2 regions of the Streptomyces sp. NPDC056231 genome follow, and region 2 is predicted to be linked to the other one. Evidence: riboswitches for the same ligand, from Rfam matches in the RefSeq annotation. Region 2 holds a riboswitch; the other holds the start of a gene.
What was found. A riboswitch is a leader RNA that binds a small molecule or an ion and turns the genes downstream of it on or off. The one in region 2 is predicted to bind cyclic di-AMP.
Positions count from the first base shown of each region.

Region 1 (4,797 bases), on a different contig from region 2:
CGCACACTTACTTCACCTTGTATACGGCGCAGGTGTTAATACCGGCCGCTCGCGGTGTTTACGGCATGTTGCGAAGTCCTCACCCGGCCGCCGGAACGGGGGGCGCCGGCATCGCGGCCCGGAGCACCGCCCGCGCGGCGCAGCCGGTGCGCGGCGGCGGCCCGCGCGGCGTGCTGGGCGGCCAGCGCCCTGGCCCGATCCGCGTCGCCGCGCGCCACGGCGTCCACGATGGCTCCGTGCTCACCCCAGTGGTCGACCGGGCGGGCCGGCTGCTCGACCGCGTACATCCAGGCGATCTTGTGGCGTAGCTGGGTGAGCAGCGCGATGAGCCCGGGGCTGCCGGACGCCTGGGCGAGCGTCTCGTGGAACCAGCTGCCCAGGGAGTGCAGATCCTCCCCCGCACCTCGCCGCGCTCTGTCCTGACCCAGCCTGACCAGGCCGCGCAGCACCTTGAGGTGTGCCTCGGTGCGGCGTTGCGCGGCACGGGCCGCACCCAGCGGCTCCAGCAGCATCCGTACCTCCAGAAGGTCGGCGGCCTCCTGTTCGGTGGGCTCGGCGACACAGGCACCGGCATGCCGGCGGGTGACCACGAAGCCCTCGGACTCCAGGGTGCGCAGCGCTTCCCGCACGGGGACACGGGAGACCCCGTAACGACGCGCGAGCAGCTCCTCGGTGAGTCTGCCACCGCGTTCGAAGACACCGGAGACGATCTCGTCACGGATTGCCGTGCATACCGATTGCGCCGGAATGCGCATGTCCGAACCTCCGCCTTAATCCCCCGCGAAACGCGGCCGATCGACGCATGTTCTGCGACTCTATTGCAAGGCGACCGCATTTCCGAAGCCGGTCCGAAAACCATGAATACCTTCTGGCCCGGGGACGGTTCCGCCGGGCGGTTCGGCAGGGGCGGACACCCCGAAGGCCCCGGCGGAAGCCGGGGCCTTCGGGGTGTGGGGACGGGACGTCGGTCAGACGTTCACGCCATGGGCGCGCAGGTACGCCACGGGGTCCATGTCGGAGCCGTACGAAGGCGTGGTGCGGGCCTCGAAGTGGAGGTGCGGTCCGGTGGAATTGCCGGTCGAGCCGGAGAGGCCGATCTGCTGGCCCGCGCCGACGGTCTGGCCGACGGAGACGCCGATCGAGGAGAGGTGGCCGTACTGGGTGTACGTGCCGTCCGTCATCCGCAGCACGATGTTGTTGCCGTATGCGCCGCCCCAGCCCGCCTCGACGACCGTGCCGGCGCCGACGGCGACGACGGAGCTGCCGGAAGCGGCGTGGAAGTCGATGCCCGAGTGGCGACCGGAGGACCAGAGGGATCCGCTCGACTTGTAGCCGGTGGTGACGTACGAACCGGCGACCGGGAGCTGATAGGAGCCCAGGCGGGTGCGCTCGGCGGAACGGGCGGCGCGGGCCTTCGCGTCACGGGCCGCCTTGGCGCGGGCCTCGGCCTCGGCCTTGGCCTTCGCCGCCGCCTCGGCCTTGGCAGCCTCGGCAGCCTTCGTGGCGACGTCGGCCTGGCGCTTCTGCACCTCGGCCTGGGTGGCCACCTGGTCGGCGAGGGCGTCCTCGATGGCGACGATCTGGGTCAGACCGGTTTCATTGCCGGAGGGGGCCTCGGCATCCGCGGCGAGGGCCGGAGAGGCCAGTCCGCCGATGACGCCGGTGGTCGCCAGCGTCGCGACTCCGGCGACGCGTGCGCTCCTGCGCTTCAGGCGGCTCGGGGCACGGTGCTTCCCGGTGGGGCGGGTGAACGCCATGGAGTAGCTGGTCCTTTCCTTCCTTCTCGCCTACCGGGTTAGCTGACGGGTTCGGAGCAGGAAGGTCTCCTACGGATCCCCGGCCTCACAGGAGGTCACGGCATCCGATTCACCCCAAGGACTGCATGGGTCCCCGGCTCCCCGGGCTCGCGCCTGACGGGGACTCGGCGATCACTGCCCGGCGCCACGGATGCGGCATACGAGTGACGGACAGCGGAGCCGACGCTAGGCGGGGGCACTTTCATTCACCAAACGGACAGGGCGCTTTGTAGCGCATCCCACAGGGCAAGCAAGAAGCTTTCGCCTCAAATCGGGCAAAAAGGAAGACCCTGGCAGGAAGTGACTCGCCAGGGTCTCTCTTCGCCCCTCTTTGTGGGGCTTTGGTGCATCAGCCGGTGACGACGGAAACCTCTCCGATGCCCAGCGCCCTGACCGGCTCCTCGATCTGCGCAGCGTCGCCGACGAGAATCGTGACCAGCCGGTCCACGGGGAAGGCGTTGACCACGGCCGCGGTCGCCTCGACCGTGCCGGTCTCGGCCAGGCGGGCGTACAACTGCGCCTGGTAGTCGTCCGGGAGGTGCTGCTCGACCTGGTCGGCGAGCGTGCCGGCGACGGAGGCAGCCGTCTCGAACTTCAGCGGGGCGACACCCACGAGGTTCTGCACAGCAGTCTCGCGCTCGGCGTCGGTCAGTCCCTCGGCCACCAGGGTCCGCAGGACCTTCCACAGGTCGTCGAGCGCCGGTCCGGTGGACTCCGTGTCCACCGAGCCGCTGATCGCCAGCATCGCCGCGCCGGTCGCCCCGGAGGCGGAGTCCGGGGCCGTCGAGCGCAGGACCTGACCGAAGGCCCGCACGCCGTAGGTGTAGCCCTTCTCCTCGCGCAGCACCCGGTCCAGCCGGGAGGTGAGTGTGCCGCCCAGGCAGTAGGTGCCGAGGACCTGGGCCGGCCACACGCTGTCGTGCCGGTCGGCGCCGATCCGGCCGATCAGCAGCTGCGTCTGCACGGCGCCCGGACGGTCGACGATCACCACGCGGCCGGTGTCGTCGGCGGTGATCGGCGGGACCGGACGGGGCTCCACAGTGTTCCCGGTCCAGTCGCCGATGGTGTCGGCGAGCAGGGCGTCCAGGTCGATACCGGTGAGGTCGCCGACGACGACGACGGTCGCGGTGGACGGCCTGACATGGGCCTCGTAGAAGGCGCGCACGGCCGCGGAGTCGATCCGCTCCACCGTTTCCTCGGTGCCCTGGCGCGGGCGTGACATCCGCGACGTGGCCGGGAAGAGCTCCTTGGAGAGCTGCTTGGCGGCACGACGGGCCGGATTGGCCTGCTCGTGCGGAATCTCGTCGAGCCGGTTGTTCACCAGTCGCTCGATCTCGCTGTCGGCGAACGCCGGCGCCCGCAGCGCCTCGGCGACCAGCCCGAGCGCCTTGGCCAGCCGGGATGCCGGAACCTCCAGGGAGACCCGCATGCCGGGATGGTCGGCGTGTGCGTCGAGGGTGGCGCCGCAACGCTCCAGCTCAGCGGCGAACTCCTCGGCGGAGTGCTTGTCGGTGCCCTCGGAAAGGGCCCGCGCCATGATCGTGGCCACGCCGTCGAGCCCCTCGGGCTCGGCTTCCAGCGGGGCGTCGAGGAAGATCTCGACCGCGACGACCTGCTGGCCGGGACGGTGGCAGCGCAGCACCGTCAGCCCATTGGGCAAGGCGCCGCGCTCGGGTGCGGGAAAGGCCCAGGGCCTGGCCGTGCCGGGGGTCGGCTGCGGGTGGTACTCCATCGATACTCCAGTCGCGGCAGCGTCGGTCACTTGTCCGCCCCTTCGTGCGCGTCGGTGTCGGTGTCCGTCTCGTCGGCTTCCGCGTCGGCGGATTCGGCCGGCTCGACCGGCTCGTAGACGAGCACCGCCCGGTTGTCGGGGCGCAGCTGGGCCCTGGCCGCCGCCTGGACCTCGTCCGCAGTGACGTCGAGGACCCGCTGGACGGCGGTGAGGGCGAGCTGCGGGTCGCCGAACAGCACGGCGAACCGGCAGAGTTCATCGGCGCGGCCCGCGACCGTACCGAGCCGGTCCAGCCACTCGCGCTCCAACTGTGCCTGAGCGCGCTCCATTTCCTCGGGCGTGGGGCCCTCGGCGGCGAATCGGGCCAGCTCCTCGTCGACCGCGGCCTCGATCTGCGCCACCTCGACACCGCCGGAGGTCTTCACGTCCAGCCAGCCGAGCGAGGGCGCGCCGGCCAGCCGCAGCAGCCCGAAGCCTGCCGCAACGGCCGTGCGGTCGCGGCGGACCAGGCGGTTGTGCAGCCGGGAGGACTCGCCTCCGCCGAGCACGGTCAGCGCGAGATCCGCGGCGTCGCACTCCCTGGTGCCGTCGTGCGGCAGCCGGTAGGCGGCCATCAGCGCCCGCGCCGGGACCTCCTCGTGGACCTCTTCACGCAGCTGCTCGCCGATGATCTCGGGGAGCGTGCCGTCGCGCGGCGGCTGCTTGCCGTCGTGGGACGGGATGGAGCCGAAGTACTTCTCGATCCAGGCGAGCGTCTGCTCGGGGTCAATGTCGCCGACGACCGACAGCACCGCGTTGTTGGGCGCGTAGTACGTACGGAAGAAGGTCCGCGCGTCTTCGAGCGTCGCCGCGTCCAGGTCGGCCATCGAGCCGATCGGGGTGTGGTGGTACGGGTGGCCCTCGGGGTAGGCGAGGGCGGTCAGCCTCTCGAACGCCGTGCCGTACGGAACATTGTCGTACCGCTGGCGGCGCTCGTTCTTGACGACGTCCCGCTGGTTCTCCATGGACTCGTCGTCGAGCGCGGCGAGCAGCGAGCCCATCCGGTCGGCTTCGAGCCACAGGGCCAGTTCCAGCTGATGCGTGGGCATCGTCTCGAAGTAGTTGGTGCGTTCGAAGCTGGTCGTCCCGTTGAGGGAGCCCCCGGCGCCCTGCACCAGCTCGAAGTGTCCGTTCCCCTTGACCTGCCCGGAGCCCTGGAACATCAGGTGCTCGAAGAGGTGAGCCAGACCTGTGCGCCCCTTGACCTCGTGGCGCGACCCGACGTCGTAC
Region 1 is NZ_JBLVKW010000004.1:182,161-186,957, forward strand. It holds gene ACNPQM_RS06015 (GntR family transcriptional regulator) at 36-755, opposite strand; gene ACNPQM_RS06020 (M23 family metallopeptidase) at 969-1,757, opposite strand; cyclic di-AMP (ydaO/yuaA leader) riboswitch at 1,770-1,937, opposite strand; gene ACNPQM_RS06025 (M16 family metallopeptidase) at 2,146-3,528, opposite strand; gene ACNPQM_RS06030 (M16 family metallopeptidase) at 3,555-4,797, opposite strand, start outside.
Region 1: another riboswitch for cyclic di-AMP. It lies ahead of ACNPQM_RS06020 (M23 family metallopeptidase); the one in region 2 lies ahead of ACNPQM_RS03310 (transglycosylase family protein).

Region 2 (4,797 bases):
CAAGGCGGAGCTGATGACGCATCTGCTGAACATCGACCCGCCGGACCACACCAGGCTGCGCCGGCTGGTCTCGAAGGCGTTCACGCCGCGCCGGGTCGCCGAGTTCGCCCCGCGGGTGCAGGAGCTGACGGACCACCTCATCGACAACTTCATCGAGGAGGGATCCGCGGACCTCATCCACGACTTCGCCTTCCCGCTCCCCATCTATGCGATCTGCGACCTGCTCGGCGTCCCGCGCGAGGACCAGGACGACTTCAGGGACTGGGCGGGGATGATGATCCGCCACGGTGGCGGTCCGCGCGGCGGGGTCGCCCGGTCGGTGAAGAAGATGCGAGGCTATCTGGCGGAGCTCATCCACCGGAAGCGGGAGAACCCGGGGGAGGACCTGATCTCGGGCCTGATCCGGGCGAGTGACCACGGCGAGCACCTCACCGAGAACGAGGCCGCCGCCATGGCCTTCATCCTCCTCTTCGCGGGATTCGAGACGACGGTCAACCTCATCGGCAACGGGGTGTACGCCCTGCTGCGCAATCCGGAGCAGCGGGAGCGGCTGCAGCGCTCGCTCGACGCGGGGGAGACCGGGCTGCTGGAGACCGGTATCGAGGAACTGCTGCGGTACGACGGTCCGGTGGAGCTGGCCACCTGGCGGTTCGCCACCGAGCCGCTGACCCTCGGCGGGCAGCGGATCGCGGCGGGCGACCCCGTACTGGTGGTGCTCGCCGCCGCCGACCGGGACCCGGAGCGGTTTGCGAACCCGGACACCCTCGACCTCGCGCGGCGTGACAATCAGCACCTCGGATACGGGCACGGCATCCATTACTGCCTGGGAGCACCGCTTGCCCGACTGGAGGGACAGGCGGCCCTGGCCACGCTGTTGAGGCGCCTCCCGGACCTGCGGCTTGCGGTGGAACCTACCGATTTGCGGTGGCGTGGCGGACTCATCATGCGTGGACTGCGCACGCTTCCGGTGGAGTTCGCTCCCGGTCGGCGTTCCGGTCGTGGTGACACCCCGTCAACTCTGTGACTTTCACGTGATCTGCGCTGCATCGACTTGTGACAAGCGTTCGAGTGCCGCTACGTTCACCGTTCGACTCACCAGTCACTTGTCAGTCACACGGAAGGCAATCCCATGGGCTCCGCGAACGGCAGGCACCGTCGCCCTCGCCAGGCACCCGCGATCGTCGTCGCCGCAGGCGTGACCGGTTCGGCCATCGCCATACCCCTGCTCGGCGCGGCCGGTGCGCACGCCGCCGACGCCACTACCTGGGACCGGGTCGCGGAGTGCGAGAGCGGCGGCATGTGGAGCGCCGACCTCGGCAACGGCTTCTATGGCGGTCTTCAGTTCTCGCAGGACACCTGGAAGTCGTACGGCGGTGAGGCGTACGCCCCGCGCGCCGACCTCGCCAGCCGCTCGCAGCAGATAGCAGTCGCCGAGAAGGTCCTGGAGGACCAGGGGCCGAAGGCGTGGCCCAGCTGTGTGGCCATCTCCGGGCTCACGGAGGACGGGGTGTTGCCGGGGGTCGACCCGGGAACCGTGCCGTCGGCCGAATCGGCGGAGAGCGGGAAGGCGTCCAAGGCGCCGTCGGCCAAGGGGTCGGCCAAGGGGTCGGCCAAGGGGTCCGCCGCGTCTTCGGGCAAGGCGTCGCACAAGCCGTCGGCAGAGCCGTCATCCATGCCATCGTCCAAGAAGTCTGATTCATCCGACTTGCCCCAGAGGTCCGGCTCGTCCGGCAGCGAGGCGGGCGGTAAGCATCGCGGCGCACCGGCCCCCGAGGTGAGCCAGGACACCGGCAGGGGCGGCGGCCGGGACTCGGGCCGGCATGCTTCCCGCGGTAACAACGAGAGGCGCGACACGCGCGCGACGGCGGTCGACCGCGATTACACCGTCCGGCCGGGCGACAACCTCTGGGCGATTGCTGACGCACAGAAGGTTCCCGGTGGATGGCCCGCTCTCTATGAGGCGAACAAGGGTGCGGTCGGCGGCGACCCGGACCTCATCCTGCCTGGCCAGAGCCTCGATCTCGACGTGAAGGCGAAGTGAGGGCAGTCCGATAAGCAGCTAAAAGCACCCCAAAAATCGGGGTAGTTCAGAGGCCTATGTCCGCTTATGCGTAAGTGAGACATGGGTCTCTTTGCGTCAACTGGCGTGTCGCGTCCGCCGGGTCTGTCTGCATCGCCCCTCACCTGCGAAAACGCTGTGCAGTCGGATGCAGGTAAGGGCTGATTGTCCGTTATGCCCATCTTTGAATGTCGAGGTTGCATACGTTTACGGTCGGAACCGCTCGCACCGCGGGCCCCGTCGACGGTCACGCCGAATCCTGCCGTCGGTCGATGGGAACAGACGCGTAAAGCGCCGTAGGCAGGAGCGGGGGACCCAGGTAAGCCGCCGGGCCCGATGGCCGAAAGGCCGTCAGGACCGGCTCGGGGTGAAGTCGCGTGCTAGGACACGCGACCGGGCAACTCACTTGGCCCGAACCCGACAGCTCACCTCGTAGGCGTCGGTGAGGAGAAGTTCCATGCTGCTGAACAGCAAGGGCAAGCACCGCCGCCCGTCCAAGGCCGTCCGTGTCGCCACGCTCGCCGGTGTCACCGGTGCCGCCATCGCCGCTCCCCTGATGGGTGCGACTGGTGCCTCCGCCGCCTCCGTCGCCACGTGGGACGCCGTCGCCCAGTGCGAGTCCGGTGGCAACTGGTCCATCAACACCGGCAACGGCTACTACGGCGGCCTGCAGTTCTCGCAGTCCAGCTGGGCCGCCGCCGGCGGTACGCAGTACGCCCCGCGCGCCGACCTCGCCACCAAGGCTCAGCAGATCGCCACCGCCGAGAAGCTCCTCGCCATGCAGGGCCCGGGTGCCTGGGGCTGTGCCCACGCCGGTGGCCTCACCAACGACGGTGTCGACCCGGGTGTCGACACCGGCTCCACCGCGCAGCAGAGCGCCCCGGCGCAGGAGTCGAAGCAGGCCGCGTCGAAGCCGGCCGAGCGCACCGAGGCCCCCGCCGCCTCCCGCGCGGACCGCGGTACCGCCCCCAAGAAGACCGTCACCACGCCGACCGGTGGCAAGGTCGCCAAGGGTGACGGCGAGTACAAGGTGAAGTCCGGCGACTCGCTCAGCAAGATCGCAGCGCAGCACAAGGTGAAGGGCGGCTGGCAGCAGCTCTTCAAGCTGAACAAGGACATCGTCGAGGACGCCGACCTGATCTACCCGGGTCAGCAGCTCCACCTGACGAAGTAGGACGGGCGCCCCGTATCTACGGGTTCCCCGTAGATACGGGCTCTCTCCTCCCCGAGCCCCCCGACCCGGCGCGGATTCCCCCGTACGTGCCGGGTCGGGGTTTTTCGTATTCAGTGTTCAACTTTGTCGTTACCGGACAGTAGAAATCTGGATCTTTGCCCTGCTATGAGTGCCCTTGGGTCCTTTTTCGTCCCAGGGGACGGGCGGTCGGCGGACCGAGGCGCCCAGCCGGTTAGGCTCTTGTCGCAAGGCCAAAGCGACCCTGCACAACCAGCGTCATATCCCAGAAGGAGATGCCTCGTGCCGTCCATCGACGTCGTCGTAGCCCGGGAAATCCTCGACTCCCGCGGAAACCCCACGGTCGAGGTCGAGGTTGGCCTCGACGACGGCAGCACGGGCCGTGCTGCTGTGCCGTCCGGCGCCTCCACCGGTGCGTTCGAGGCCATTGAGCTTCGCGACGGTGACCCCAACCGCTACCAGGGCAAGGGCGTCGAGAAGGCCGTCCTCGCCGTGATCGAGCAGATCGGCCCGGAGCTCGTCGGTTACGACGCCACCGAGCAGCGGCTGATCGACCAGGCCATGTTCGACCTGGACGCCACCGAGAACAAGGGCTCGCTCGGCGCCAACGCCATCCTCGGCGTCTCGCTGGCCGTCGCGCACGCCGCGTCCGAGGCCTCGGACCTGCCGCTGTTCCGCTACCTCGGTGGCCCGAACGCGCACCTGCTGCCCGTCCCGATGATGAACATCCTCAACGGTGGGTCGCACGCCGACTCCAACGTGGACATCCAGGAGTTCATGATCGCGCCGATCGGCGCGGAGTCCTTCTCCGAGGCCCTGCGCTGGGGCGCCGAGGTCTACCACACGCTGAAGAAGGTCCTGAAGACCAAGGGCCTGTCGACCGGTCTCGGCGACGAGGGCGGCTTCGCGCCGAACCTGGAGTCGAACCGCGCCGCCCTGGACCTCATCATCGAGGCCATCAAGGAAGCCGGTTACGCCCCGGGCAAGGACATCGCGCTCGCGCTCGACGTCGCCGCCTCGGAGTTCTACAAGGACGGCAAGTACGAGTTCGAGGGCAAGTCCCGCTCGGCCGCCGAGATGACCGAGTACTACGAGGAACTCGTCGCGGCGTACCCGCTGGTCTCCATCGAGGACCCGCTGTACGAGGACGACTGGGCCGGCTGGAACGTCATCACCCAGAAGCTCGGCGCCAAGGTGCAGATCGTCGGCGACGACCTGTTCGTCACCAACCCGGAGCGTCTGGCCCGCGGCATCGAGGAGGGCTCCGCCAACGCCCTGCTCGTCAAGGTCAACCAGATCGGTTCGCTGACCGAGACCCTGGACGCCGTCGAGCTGGCCCAGCGCAACGGCTTCAAGTGCATGATGTCCCACCGCTCCGGCGAGACCGAGGACGTCACCATCGCCGACCTCGCCGTCGCGGTGAACTGTGGCCAGATCAAGACCGGTGCCCCGGCCCGCTCGGACCGCGTCGCCAAGTACAACCAGCTGCTGCGCATCGAGGAGATCCTCGACGACGCGGCGGTGTACGCGGGCCGCTCCGCGTTCC
Region 2 is NZ_JBLVKW010000002.1:290,936-295,732, forward strand. It holds gene ACNPQM_RS03300 (cytochrome P450 family protein) at 1-1,024, shown strand, start outside; gene ACNPQM_RS03305 (transglycosylase family protein) at 1,130-2,041, shown strand; cyclic di-AMP (ydaO/yuaA leader) riboswitch at 2,342-2,513, shown strand; gene ACNPQM_RS03310 (transglycosylase family protein) at 2,517-3,233, shown strand; gene eno (phosphopyruvate hydratase) at 3,534-4,797, shown strand, end outside.